Regions from separate parts of the Mycobacterium sp. NPDC003323 genome, predicted to be linked through region 2. Evidence: predicted binding sites of a transcription regulator. Region 2 holds the regulator's gene; each other region holds the start of a gene.
The links. The regulator LexA, encoded in region 2, represses DNA repair genes until DNA is damaged. The targets are predictions, from matches to a motif close to CGAACANNTGTTCG.

Region 1 (4,017 bases), on a different contig from region 2:
CCGGGCTGCCCTCGAACACCGGGACGCCGTCGATCACCTCCTGGGCCACGATGGCCAGCCCCGTGTCCTTGCCGACGGGCAACGCAGCGGCGCGGCACAGCTTGATGCCGTTGTAGGCGGCCGGGTTGTGGCTGGCGGTGAACATCGCCCCGGGGCAGTTCAGCAGTCCGGACGCGAAGTACAGCTGGTCGGTGGAGGCCAGCCCGATCCGCACCACGTCGAGGCCCTGCGCGGTCACGCCCCGGGCGAACGCGTCGGACAACGCGGGCGAGCTGGCACGCATGTCGTGCCCGATGACGACGGTGTCGACGACGCCACCGGAGGCCTCGTCGCGAACGAGGCGGGCAAACGCGCCGCCGACGTCGGTGACGAATGCCTCGTCGATCTGATCTCCGACCAGTCCGCGCACGTCGTAAGCCTTGATGACAGCGTGGACAGCCTCAGCGGGCCGAGACATGGCTCTCCTCGCTCTCTGTTCGACGGGGATTCTGCGGACTGCTCTTCGAGCCAGCCTAGTGGCTCGCCATCGCAGCCGCCGCAGGTCCCGTGATGAGTTGCGGTGGGAGCCGATCAACGGGTCCCGGAGCGGCGCAGTGCTACTCGGCCGAGGACTCCGGCGGGTCCGGCAGGACCCGCAGGTGGCCGCGCCGGCGACCGTTGGGTTCGGGGCGTCGCACCGGCGGCGCCATCAGTGATCCGCCGGGCATTCCGGTGGTCGGGTCGGAGAAGCCGGTGGTGACACCGTTGACCGTGGAGGGAAGGCCTTCACGGCCCTCGCGGACGGCATCGGCGAGGGCAACCAGATCGTCCTCATCGGGGTGGGCGGGCAACGGTCCGGCATGGCGCACCAGTTCCCACCCGCGCGGGGCGGTGATCCGCCCGGCGTGCACGACGCACAGATCCCAGGAATGCGGCTCGGAGACGGTTGCCAGCGGTCCGACGACCGCTGTCGAGTCCGAGTAGACGAAGGTCAGCGTCGCCACGGCGTAGTGCGGGCACCCGGGCCTGCAGCAGCGACGGGGAACGTTCACGCTCCGAAGATTATCGTGCGGCACCGTCTCGGGGGTCCGGACACGCGCGTGGCGGGCCGCCGATCTCCAACCGTTACCCCACGATTATCAACCGTTACCATCTGTCCCGTGGCGCAGCGCAAGCATCGGGGATCACGGCGCGGCCGCGGAATGCGCGGCCCGCTGCTGCCGCCGACGGTCCCGGGGTGGCGCAGTCGCGGCGAGCGGTTCGACATGGCGGTGCTGGAGGCCTACGAGCCGATCGAGCGCCGGTGGCACAGCCGGGTGTCCACCTTGGACGTGGCGGTCGACGAGATCCCGCGCATCGCGCCCAAGGATCCCGACAGCGTGCAGTGGCCACCGGAGGTGGTCGCGGACGGCCCGGTGGCCCTGGCCCGGTTGATACCGGCCGGTGTCGACGTCCGCGGTAATGCCACGCGGGCGCGAATCGTGTTGTTCCGCAAACCGATCGAGCGTCGGGCCAAGGACACCGACGAACTCGCCGACCTGCTGCATGAGGTGCTGGTGGCGCAGGTGGCCACCTACCTGGGGGTGGACCCCGACGTCATCGACTCACCCGCCGACGACGCCTGACGCGTCCGGACTTCAGATGATGCCGCGCTTGAGGCGCCGGCGCTCACGCTCGGACAGACCGCCCCAGATGCCGAATCGTTCGTCGTTGGCCAGGGCGTACTCCAGGCAGCGGTCGCGAACCTCGCACCCCTGGCAGATGCGCTTGGCCTCGCGGGTCGAGCCGCCCTTCTCGGGGAAGAACGCCTCGGGGTCGGTCTGCGCACACAGACCGCGCTCCTGCCACTGATCATCGTCATCATCGGCCGGCACGCCGTTGTCGGCGCGGTCAGGCACCAGACTCAGCTGCGGGCGTGCGATCACTTCGTTCGAATCCGGACCGGTAGTGGTGTGCGGTGCACTGCCCACTGAACCGAGCATCCGGTTGTCGAACCGGAGCACGCGGTCGAGATCGACCTGCTCAAAAGACATGTTCCGCCTCCTCACCTAATGGTTGTTCCCTCGGTGGAGCCCCTGCTGGCACGAAAACTCAACCCCTCCAGCACTACCCCTGCTATCACTATTGTGATGTCCGGCCATCCCCTGTTCGAACAACTGATCGAATCTCGGTCTGCGCCACCAAATCCGGTGGGCGAACCCTGAAATGACACTGATGTGATTAGACACTTGTTAGCTGCCTCGGTCAAGCGGAACGGCCGGATTTCATACCATCCCGTGACATAGATCCGGCGTGTCCGTGCTCCGGCGTGTTCGCCACACCCCGGGCGGCGACGACGAAGAAAGCCGGCTGGCCTAGGGTCTGAGGGCGTGAAGGTCACCGTTCTGGTCGGCGGCGTGGGCGGCGCCCGGTTCCTGCTCGGGGTCCAGCATCTGTTGCGGCTGGGCCAGTTTGCCGATCCCGCCATCCAACCCGATGACGCGGCAGAACACGAATTGACGGCTGTCGTCAACGTCGGCGACGACGCCTGGATGTTCGGTGTGCGCATCTGCCCGGACCTCGACACCTGCATGTACACCCTGGGCGGCGGTATCGATCCGGAGCGTGGCTGGGGGCACCGCGACGAAACCTGGCATGCCAAGTCCGAACTCGCGGCCTATGGCGTGCAGCCCGACTGGTTCGGCCTGGGCGACCGCGACCTGGCCACCCACCTGGTCCGCACACAGATGCTGCGCGCGGGCTATGCACTGTCTGCGGTGACCGAGGCGCTGTGCACCCGCTGGGCGCCCGGGGCCCGGCTGCTGCCGGCCAGTGACGACCGCAGCGAGACCCACGTCGTGGTCACCGATCCCGACGGCGAGCGCAAGGCCATCCACTTCCAGGAGTGGTGGGTGCGCTACCGGGCCAAGATCGAGACACACAGCTTCGCGTTCATCGGCTCCGACAAGGCCACTGCCGCACCGGGTGTGACGGAAGCGATCAATGGTGCCGATGTGGTTTTGATCGCACCGTCCAATCCGGTGGTCAGCATCGGCTCCATCCTCACCGTCGGCGGTATCCGCGCCGCGTTACGGGCCACGCCGGCACCCGTCATCGGCTACTCCCCGATCATCGCCGGAAAGCCGTTGCGCGGCATGGCCGACGAATGCCTGTCCGTCATCGGGGTCGAGTCGTCCTCGGAGGGTGTGGGCAAGCACTACGGTGCCCGCAGCGGTGTGGGCATCCTCGACGGCTGGCTGATCGACGAGGGCGACAGCGCCCAGATCGACGGTGTCACCGTGGCGCAGGCGCCGCTGCTGATGTCCGATCCCGCCGCCACGGCACAGATGGTGCGCGCCGGGCTGAGTCTGGCGGGACTGCAACTGTGAGCGCCGCAGAACACGGCAGTGCGGCCGTGTGCGAGATCATCCCGGTCACCGGCCTGCCCGAGTTCCGGCCCGGTGACGATGTCGCCGCCGCGATCGCCGCGGCCGCCGGCTGGCTGCGCGACGACGACGTGGTCGTCATCACCAGCAAGGTGCTGTCCAAGGCCGAGGGCCGCATCGTCACCGCACCCACCGACCCGGAGCAGCGAGACGCGCTGCGCCGCAGACTCATCGACGACGAAGCCGTGCGCGTGCTGGCCCGCAAGGGCAAGACGCTGATCACCGAGAACGCCATCGGACTGATCCAGGCCGCGGCCGGCGTGGACGGATCCAATGTCGACGGCGCCGAATTGGCGCTGCTGCCGGTCGATCCGGACGGCAGCGCCGCCGCCCTGCGCGCCGCGCTGGCCGAACGACTCGGCGTGCGGGTCGGTGTCGTGGTGACCGACACGATGGGCCGCGCGTGGCGCACCGGCCAGACCGATGTCGCCATCGGCGCCGCCGGGCTGACCGTGCTGCACGGCTACGCCGGCGCCCACGACGGGCACGGCAACGAACTCGTGGTGACCGAGATCGCCGTCGCCGACGAACTCGCCGCGGCAGCCGATCTGGTGAAGGGCAAGCTCACCGGCATCCCGGTGGCGGTGGTGCGCGGACTGACCCTGCACGATGA
Region 2 (4,017 bases):
TCGGTCAGAACTACGCCGGCGGCAAGATCTTCTACAGCCCGGCCACCGGTGCCAACGTGGTGACCGGTCAGGTGCTGGCCAAGTACGAGAGTGTCGGCGGGCCGACCGGGGATCTCGGATTTCCCACCGCGAGCGAAGCCGATGGTGGCCTGGCTCCGCAGAGTGCGGTGGTGCCGTTCGCCGCCGAGGACCAGCCGGTCATCTTCTGGACGCCCGATTTCGGTGCCGTCATCGTCCGTGGCGCGATGAATGCGGCATGGCAGAAGCTGGGCGGTGCAACCGGTGAGCTCGGCGCACCCAAGGCGGATCAGACCGAGAACGGCAACATCGTCACCCAGCAGTTCAACGGCGGGTCCATCTCCTGGGACTCGTCCACCAATCAGTTCAGCACCGAGCCGGCCGGCCTGCAATCGCAGTTGACCGGTCTGCAGGTGCCCGGCGCGGAGGCGCCGCAGAACCCGTCGGCCGCACCCGAGGCGGCGTCGGGCGGTGACGGTGACAAGTGGTACACGTGGCGCTGGTGGTGGCTGCTCGGCCTGATCCCGCTGGTCGGCCTGATCGCGGTGATCGCCGTTGCGGTGCTGCGCAATCGGCGCTCCCGCGACGACCGATTCGAGGACTACGACCGGGGTTACGGCGGCTACGAGGACCGCTACGACGGTTATGACGGCTATGACGGTCCCGACGCCCGCCGCGACGCGGAACCCGAGACCGGCGTGCTGCACGACGGTGGTTACGAGCAGCAGAGTGCGCAGAGCCCGTGGGCGCTGGTGCCGCCGGTCGGCGAGACCCCGCCGTATGCCAAGCGTTCGGCCGAGGCCGGTGCCCGTCCCGCCGACGACTTCACCGACGATCTCGGCGAGGATCTCGACGACGACGATCGGGACGATTTCGTCGACGCCGAGTACGTCGACGAGCCCGAATACGGCGACGAGCCCGAATACGGCGCTGAGCCCGAATACGGCGCTGAGCCGGAGCCGGCGGAAGCACCGCAGGAGCCGGTGTTCGACGAGGACGCGGTGGACACCGCGCCCACCCGCATCGAAACGCTGCCGCCGGAGCCGTCGGTACCCGAACTCGACGTCGAGCCGCCGACCGCGGTGGTCGGGGTCCCGCCGCTGCCGTCCTACGAGCCCGAGGTCCCCAGCGGCCGGCACGCGGCGGCGGCACCGGACGACGAGGCCGAAGACGCCGGTTGGACGTCCATGCGGCTGGCCACCACCGACCGCTACCGGGCCCCCGAGGGTTATCCGATCAAGGCGGACACCAAGACGGGTCTGTACTGGGCGCCGGGCAGCCGCGGCTACCGCGATACCGAGGCCGAGATCTGGTTCGCCAGTGAGGAGTTCGCCCGCGCGAACGGTTTCGTGCGGGCCGACTGATCAGACCTTGCGGATCACGGTGACGACCTTGCCGAGCACCACGGCGTCGTTACCGTCGATCGGTTCGAACGCCGGGTTGTGCGGCATCAGCCACACCTGGCCCTTGGTCCGCTTGAAGGTCTTCACGGTGGCCTCGCCGTCGATCATCGCGGCGACGATATCGCCGTTGTCGGCCACGTTCTGCTGACGGACGACGACCCAGTCGCCGTCGCAGATCGCCGCGTCGACCATCGACTCGCCGACCACCTTCAGCAGGAACAGTGAACCCTCGCCGACCAACTCGCGGGGCAGCGGGAAGACATCCTCGACGGCCTCCTCGGCCAGGATCGGTCCGCCCGCGGCGATGCGTCCGAGCACCGGGACGAAGGTCGGCTCCGGCAGTGTGTCGGAGCCCGCGACGTCGGTCGCGACGATCGGCGTCACGGTGTCGTCGGCGCCGCGGACGTCCACCGCGCGTGGGCGATTGGGATCGCGCCGCAGATAGCCCTTGCGTTCCAGGGTGCGCAGCTGGTGGGCGACCGACGAGGTGGACGTGAGTCCGACGGCGTCGCCGATCTCCCGGATGCTCGGTGGATAGCCACGGGTGGTCACCGAGGTGCGGATGACCTCGAGAATGGTGCGCTGACGCTCGGTCAGGCCGGAGCGTGCCTCAGGGGTGTCGCTGCTGTCGCTCATGGGGCTGAATGTAGTCGCCGCCGCACCGATAATCAAACATGTGTTCGAGGCGTGTCGCGTGTCTTCATCGGCGTCGCGGGATCCCGGTCGACCACAGCGCCCAGGCGATCAGCACCGGCTGGAAGAACAACCGGACCAGGCGCTTGGTGTCGGTGTCGAGGCCGAAACCGTCGGCATGGTTGAGGTACTGCGCGATGTTGCCCGGGAAGATCAGCACGAAGAACGCCGCCAGCAGCCGGCCGACCAGGACGCGGTCGCGTCGCAGCAGGGCCAGGCCGACGCCGAGGGTGATCTCGACGCCACCGGAGGCCATCACGACACCGTCGGCATCCATCGGAACCCACTTCGGCACCTGAGCCTGAAACTCTTCACGGGCCCAGAACAGGTGGCTGAGGCCGGCGAAGATCATCGCGCCGGCAAGCGTCAGGCGGGCGATGCTGCGCGCGCGGGTGGTGGGCGGCGGTGCGGGCACCTCACTCATCGGGCACCGGGCAGGTTGTAGGCGAAGGACTTCTGCTGGCGCTGCTTCATCTTCTCCAGGCACTCGTGATGCTTGCGGGCGTGATAGGCCAGCGGGAAATAGGTCAGCCGATCCGGCAGGATCCGGTAGGCCGTGCGGATGACGGTGTAGATGCGCTGCAGTTCACGCTCTTCGGCCGTGCTCCAGGTGACGCCGAGCTTCGCGCGCAACCGCGGATCGAGCAGCCCCACCACCGAGAGGTAATTCAGCCGCAGCCCGGGGCGCAGGATCCGGCGCGCCAGCGGGCGCAGGAGCGCGGGCACCGATGGCGGCAGGTCGACCTTGCCGGTCTTCATCTCGCCGATCAGTTGCAGTGCCTGCGGGGTGGCTTCCAGCCTGTCGATCCAGGACTCGAAGTAGGCATCCATCTCGGCCGGGGTCTGCGGGTAGTCGCGCATCGGCACGTGCAACAGCCGGGCCAGTCGGCGGTTGTCGCGTAGCAACTCGGCCTTCTCGTCGGCGGTGAACTCACGCCCCACCAGCAGCCGGCCGCCCTGGGCCGTGACGATGTAGCCGGTGGCGATCACCCACTGATAGGACTGCGGGTTCAGTGCGCTGATCTGCTTGCCGTCGGCGGCGCTGCGCATGGTGATCGGCTGGTGCATGGCGCGCACCCGGTTGCCCTCGGCGACGGCCTCGGTGCCGCCGTAGGTCCACCGCAGCACCGAGTCGACGGAGCGGATCGCGCGGCCACCCGGGTCGCCGTGGAAGGCCGCCGAGTAGCGGCCGGTGATCTCGGCGATCACCGGCTCCATGGCCTGCATCATGAACGCCGCCCCGTCGACGATGAGAAACGTCCAGCGCCCGGTGTGCTCGGCGGTCAGTGAGTCCAGCGGGACCAGCTCGGGCCGGCCGGCGTCTTCGGCATCGTGAACGGGTAGATCCGTGGTGGCAGTCATGACTGCGCGCACCTCCTCAAGGCTTGGGGCAGCGACGCTAATATGACCTATCGGTCGCATTCAAGTCGCGTTAGGAGGCTGCATTGGCTGCCGATAAAAGCACGTCACGGCATCGAAAGGCACCGAAGCAGGAGCGTTCGAGGGAGATGGTCGCAAAAATTGTGGACACTGCCGCGACCCTGTTGCGCAAGACCGGCCCCGAGCAGCTGACCACCAATGCCATCGCCGAGCGGGCCGGTGTCAGCAAGGGGTCGATCTATCAGTACTTCGCCAACAAGGAGGAGATCATCAACGCGGCCATCGAGAAACTGGCCGCCGAGCAGGCGCCCGCGATCGAGGACATGCTGCGCGCGGTCACCATGGCCGAACCGGAGGCCGCCATGGAGTCCTCGATCGACATCCTGATCGACTTCACGATCGCGAACCGGAGGTTGATCCGCTATCTCGCCGAGCGGCCCGATCATGTCCGCACGTTCGACAACATCTCCGGACTGAACGCGACCCTGCTCGCGATGGCGACGCTGCACATGGGGTACTACCG
Region 3 (4,017 bases), 380 kb from region 2:
GACGTACATGTCCAGCTTCGCGGTCATCTGCCTGAGCTTCTGCGCGGTGCACGGAATCTTCCTCGGGGTGGTGCTCCTCCTGCTGAACCACAACGGCGTCGGACACCTGGTTCAGGTCGACTGGCGCAGTGTCGGTTTCGGAACCCTGAGCGTATTCGCGTTCATGACGGTCGACTTCCTGGTGGATCTCACCCAACTGCGCAACTGGCCGTTCCGCCGTTTGGAGGAGATCGGCAGCCAGGTTCTCGGCCGCGTCATGGTTGTGCACATGACGCTGTTGATCGGTTTCCTCGCCATTGCGATCACCGATACGCCGGACGCCTTCTTCGGCGTGTTCGTTGTTCTGAGGACCATGGCGCAGCTGAGTTCCGCGTTGCCGCAGTGGAAACCCGCACGACCACCCGAATGGCTGAGCAACATCCTCAATCGCGTCCCGAATGTGCATCCCGGCAAGAAGTTCGAGGACTTCTGGGCCGAGGAGCAGACCGAGGAACGGCAGCGCCTTGAGGCCAACGAGCACCCCTGGGAACCTCGCGTTTAGGTGCGGGCGGCTCCGTTGCGAGACACCGCGCAGCCGGCTCACTGTTCAGTTTTCAAGGTGCGCTGAATCTTTGGGTTATGCGGCGGCCGGTAGGTCGGTCATGGTGCGTCGGGCGTGCGACCGCAGGTGTGGTGGTTCGGGTCCGGTTGGGTCGTGTGGTGGGATGAACCAGGGGTGGCGATCGGGGCCGAGGTAGACCTGCCAGCCACCGTGGTGGATCTGGGTGTGGTGTAGTCGGCAGAGCAGCACACCGTTGTCCAGGCTTGTTTCGCCGCCGGCACCCCAGGGTCGGATGTGGTGGGCGTCGCACCATGACACCGGCCGGCCACACCCCGGATGCGCACAGCCCTTGTCGCGTATCCCCAACGCTTTACGGATCGCAGGAGTGAACAGCCGCTCGCTGCGCCCTAGATCGAGTGGGACCCCGGTATGGTCGACGATCACCGAGGTCAGCGTGGAGTCACAGGCGATCAGATCGGCGGTGGCGGTGCTGATCGGGCCACCGAAACCCAGGCTGTCGACTTCTTCGTCACCGGCCGCTGCGGCGTTCGGCCGGATCAGGGTGACGTGCGGCAGCACCCCGCCGGACATCGGTCGTGTCGACTGCGACAAGTATGTGCGCAAGATCTGCCCGATCGCGTCGCCGCGACGTGTGTTGATGGGGCGAGGGTCCGGGGAGCCGTCCGGCAAAGGGACGGGCCTACACAACGGATCCAGGGCGGCGCACAGCTCTTCCCCGGTACCCACATCCAGATCCAACGTGGCCTCGAATCGGCCCTCGCTGTTCTGAATCAGGGTCATCTCGTTGAGGCCGGTGTCCTCGGCCACCGGCACCGGTCTTTCCCCCACCGGTTGTGCCGCGGTCTTGTCGATGGCGATCGCCCGGGCCTTGGCGTCCACCTGACCCGGGGTGGTCTGGATCATCAACTTGGTCACCACCGCCGCGCGGTCTTCCTCGGACAGCTCGACGCGGCGCTCGATATGGGCCACGCCTTTACCGACCGCGTCGACGAACTCGATGCCCAACCCACCCAAACGTTGGGACCGCGTCAACGCCGGCAGACCGGGCGCCGCGCGTCCCACCCGTGCCGCGCGCTGCGCGGCACCCGGAGACATCCCCAGCGCTGTGAGCAGATCAGCCCCGCTGCGCAGACGTTTGCGCGCCGGCACCCCCAAACGCTCCGCCGCCGCCACCGCAGAAGCGATCACATGATCGAACAGATTGCGGGCCGTCACCGCCGCCGCCAGCACCGCCAACAGCGCCGCCTCGTCGATCACCTTCCGCGGACAGTCCAGCAGATGAAACAACGTCCGCCCGACGTCATCATCGGGTGGAGCAGACGGTGCGAGATCGTCGATCAGCACATCGATGAAAGAACTGAAATGGGTGGCGTCCATAACGGGACCCAACCTTTCGGACAAGGCCAAACACACACACTCGCCCCATAAGGGGCACCACGGCTCGACCAAACCCTCGTCAGGGTCGTCGAACCTTTTCGGCGACCGGTAGCCGCCGACACGGGCTCACCTGGAGAGTGGGAGCCACTTCGCTTCGAACTTATGTTCGAGTCTACGCCGAATCTGATCGCCATGCAACAGATTTCCGAGACGGGAATTGGTGGGGAAATTGTGTATCAGGACATCGGTGACACTTCGGGGTCCTCAACCGCCGGAAGCCTGCCCTTGCCGGGCCCCGAACTAGCGCAGATCCGCCAGCGGCCACCCGGCGGCGGCCAGTCGCGCCGCCACCCTGGCGGTGTTCTCCGGCCCCGGGTCGTGACGGGTGTACTCGGCGATGAACGTCTCGATGTCATCGCGGGTGATCGGATCATCGATATCGGCCGGCGCCGAGGCCTCCGCGATATTGCGGACCACCTCGCGCAGTTCGTCCTCGCTCAGCGGCGTGGCCCGCAGCAGCGCGAGCAGCGGTACCCGGTCGGGTCCGGGGACGCCGTCCGGATAGCCCGCGCGCAGCCACTTCACCACCGAGTTCACCATCGACGAGACGGTCATCAACCGAGTGTATCGGCGGCGCGACGCAACGCACGCACAATGCTGTTGCGGGCCAGCGCGATCTTGAATCCGTTCTGCGCCAGCGGCTCCGCGCCGACAAGGAGTTCGTCGGCCGCGGCACCGAATGCGGTCTCGGAGGCCGGGGATCCGATCAGTGCGGCCTCGGCCGCGGCCACCCGCCACGGTTTGGCTGCCACCCCGCCCAGTGCCACCGCCGCCGCGCTGATCCGGCCGTCGACAATGCCGATCCCTGCCGCCACCGACACCAACGCGAACGCATAACTGTGCCGATCACGGACTTTCAGATACCAGCTGTTCCGGGCGAGCGGCGACGTCGGCAGTTCGACACCGGTGATCAGCTCGCCGTGGCGCATCACGTTGTCGCGCTCGGGGTGGCGCCCCGGCAGCACGAAGAAGTCGGCGATGTCGATGCGGCGCGGCCCGTCCGGACCGATGGTGTGCACGCGGGCGTCGAGGGCGGCCAGCGCGACGGCCATGTCCGAGGGATGCACCGCCACGCATGACGTGTCGGCACCGAACAACGCATGTTCGCGATTGAAGCCGCCCTGCGCGGCGCACCCGCTGCCCGGTGCACGCTTGTTGCACTGACCGAACGCCGGATCCATGAAGTACGGACAGCGGGTGCGTTGCATGAGATTCCCGCCGACGGTGGCCATGTTGCGGATCTGCGTTGTGGCCCCGGACAGGGTGGCCTGGGACAGCATCGGATACTGCCGCCGGATCAGCCGGTCGTTGGCGACCGCGCTGTTGGTGGCGTTCGCACCGATCAACACACCGCCGTCGGCTGTGGCGGTCACGGCGCGCAGATCCAGACGCCCGATGTCGACGAGCGCATCGGGTGTCTCGACGCCCAGTTTCATCAGATCCAGCAGGTTGGTGCCTCCGGCGTAGTACCGGGCACCGGTCTGCGCCTGCCGCACCGCATCATCGACCGTCGTGGCGTGCCGAAAGGCAAACGTCTTCACGATGCACACTGTCTGATCGCGGCCAGCATGTTGGCGTAGGCCCCGCAGCGGCAGATGTTGCCGGCCATCCGCTCCCGGATCTCGTTGTCCGACAAGTCTTGCGGCCCCGACGCGACCGCGGTGCGACACTCTTCGAAGGACGCCGCGGACAGGTCGCCGCGGCGGTGTTCGCGCAGCAGCGCGCGCGCCGAGGTGATCTGCCCCGGCGTGCAGTACCCGCACTGGAATCCGTCATGCGCCACGAAAGCCTCTTGCACGGCGTCGAGCTCGTCACCACCCTCGATGGTGCCGACCTCGGCGCCGTCGATCGACACGGCCAATGTCAGACAGCTCAACACCCGCTCACCGTCCACCGTGACCGTGCACGCACCGCACAGGCCGTGATCACAGCCCTTTTTGGTGCCCGTCAGTCCCAGCCGTTCGCGCAGCAGGTCCAGTAGGGTGGACCGGACATCGACGTGCAACTTCGTCGGTGAT

Region 1: cofD (2-phospho-L-lactate transferase) is a predicted target of LexA. The motif match lies at 2,129-2,142, and genes of this name have one in related genera.
Region 3: ACWDUN_RS01740 (DUF222 domain-containing protein) is a predicted target of LexA. The motif match lies at 2,095-2,108, and genes of this name have one in related genera.

What each region holds. Positions count from the first base shown of each region.
Region 1 covers NZ_JBSFSB010000010.1:68,289-72,305, reverse strand. The annotation lists gene ACWDUN_RS20965 (phosphomannomutase/phosphoglucomutase) at 1-457, opposite strand, end outside; gene ACWDUN_RS20960 (DUF3499 domain-containing protein) at 597-1,031, opposite strand; gene ACWDUN_RS20955 (metallopeptidase family protein) at 1,182-1,604, shown strand; gene ACWDUN_RS20950 (WhiB family transcriptional regulator) at 1,617-1,886, opposite strand; gene cofD (2-phospho-L-lactate transferase) at 2,349-3,347, shown strand; gene ACWDUN_RS20940 (coenzyme F420-0:L-glutamate ligase) at 3,344-4,017, shown strand, end outside.
Region 2 covers NZ_JBSFSB010000001.1:797,301-801,317, forward strand. The annotation lists gene ACWDUN_RS03570 (sunset domain-containing protein) at 1-1,382, shown strand, start outside; gene lexA (transcriptional repressor LexA) at 1,383-2,057, opposite strand; gene ACWDUN_RS03580 (DoxX family protein) at 2,122-2,538, opposite strand; gene ACWDUN_RS03585 (oxygenase MpaB family protein) at 2,535-3,476, opposite strand; gene ACWDUN_RS03590 (TetR/AcrR family transcriptional regulator) at 3,623-4,017, shown strand, end outside.
Region 3 covers NZ_JBSFSB010000001.1:420,336-424,352, reverse strand. The annotation lists gene ACWDUN_RS01745 (DUF6498-containing protein) at 1-541, shown strand, start outside; gene ACWDUN_RS01740 (DUF222 domain-containing protein) at 617-1,939, opposite strand; gene ACWDUN_RS01735 (DUF3349 domain-containing protein) at 2,240-2,554, opposite strand; gene ACWDUN_RS01730 (FAD binding domain-containing protein) at 2,554-3,540, opposite strand; gene ACWDUN_RS01725 ((2Fe-2S)-binding protein) at 3,537-4,017, opposite strand, start outside.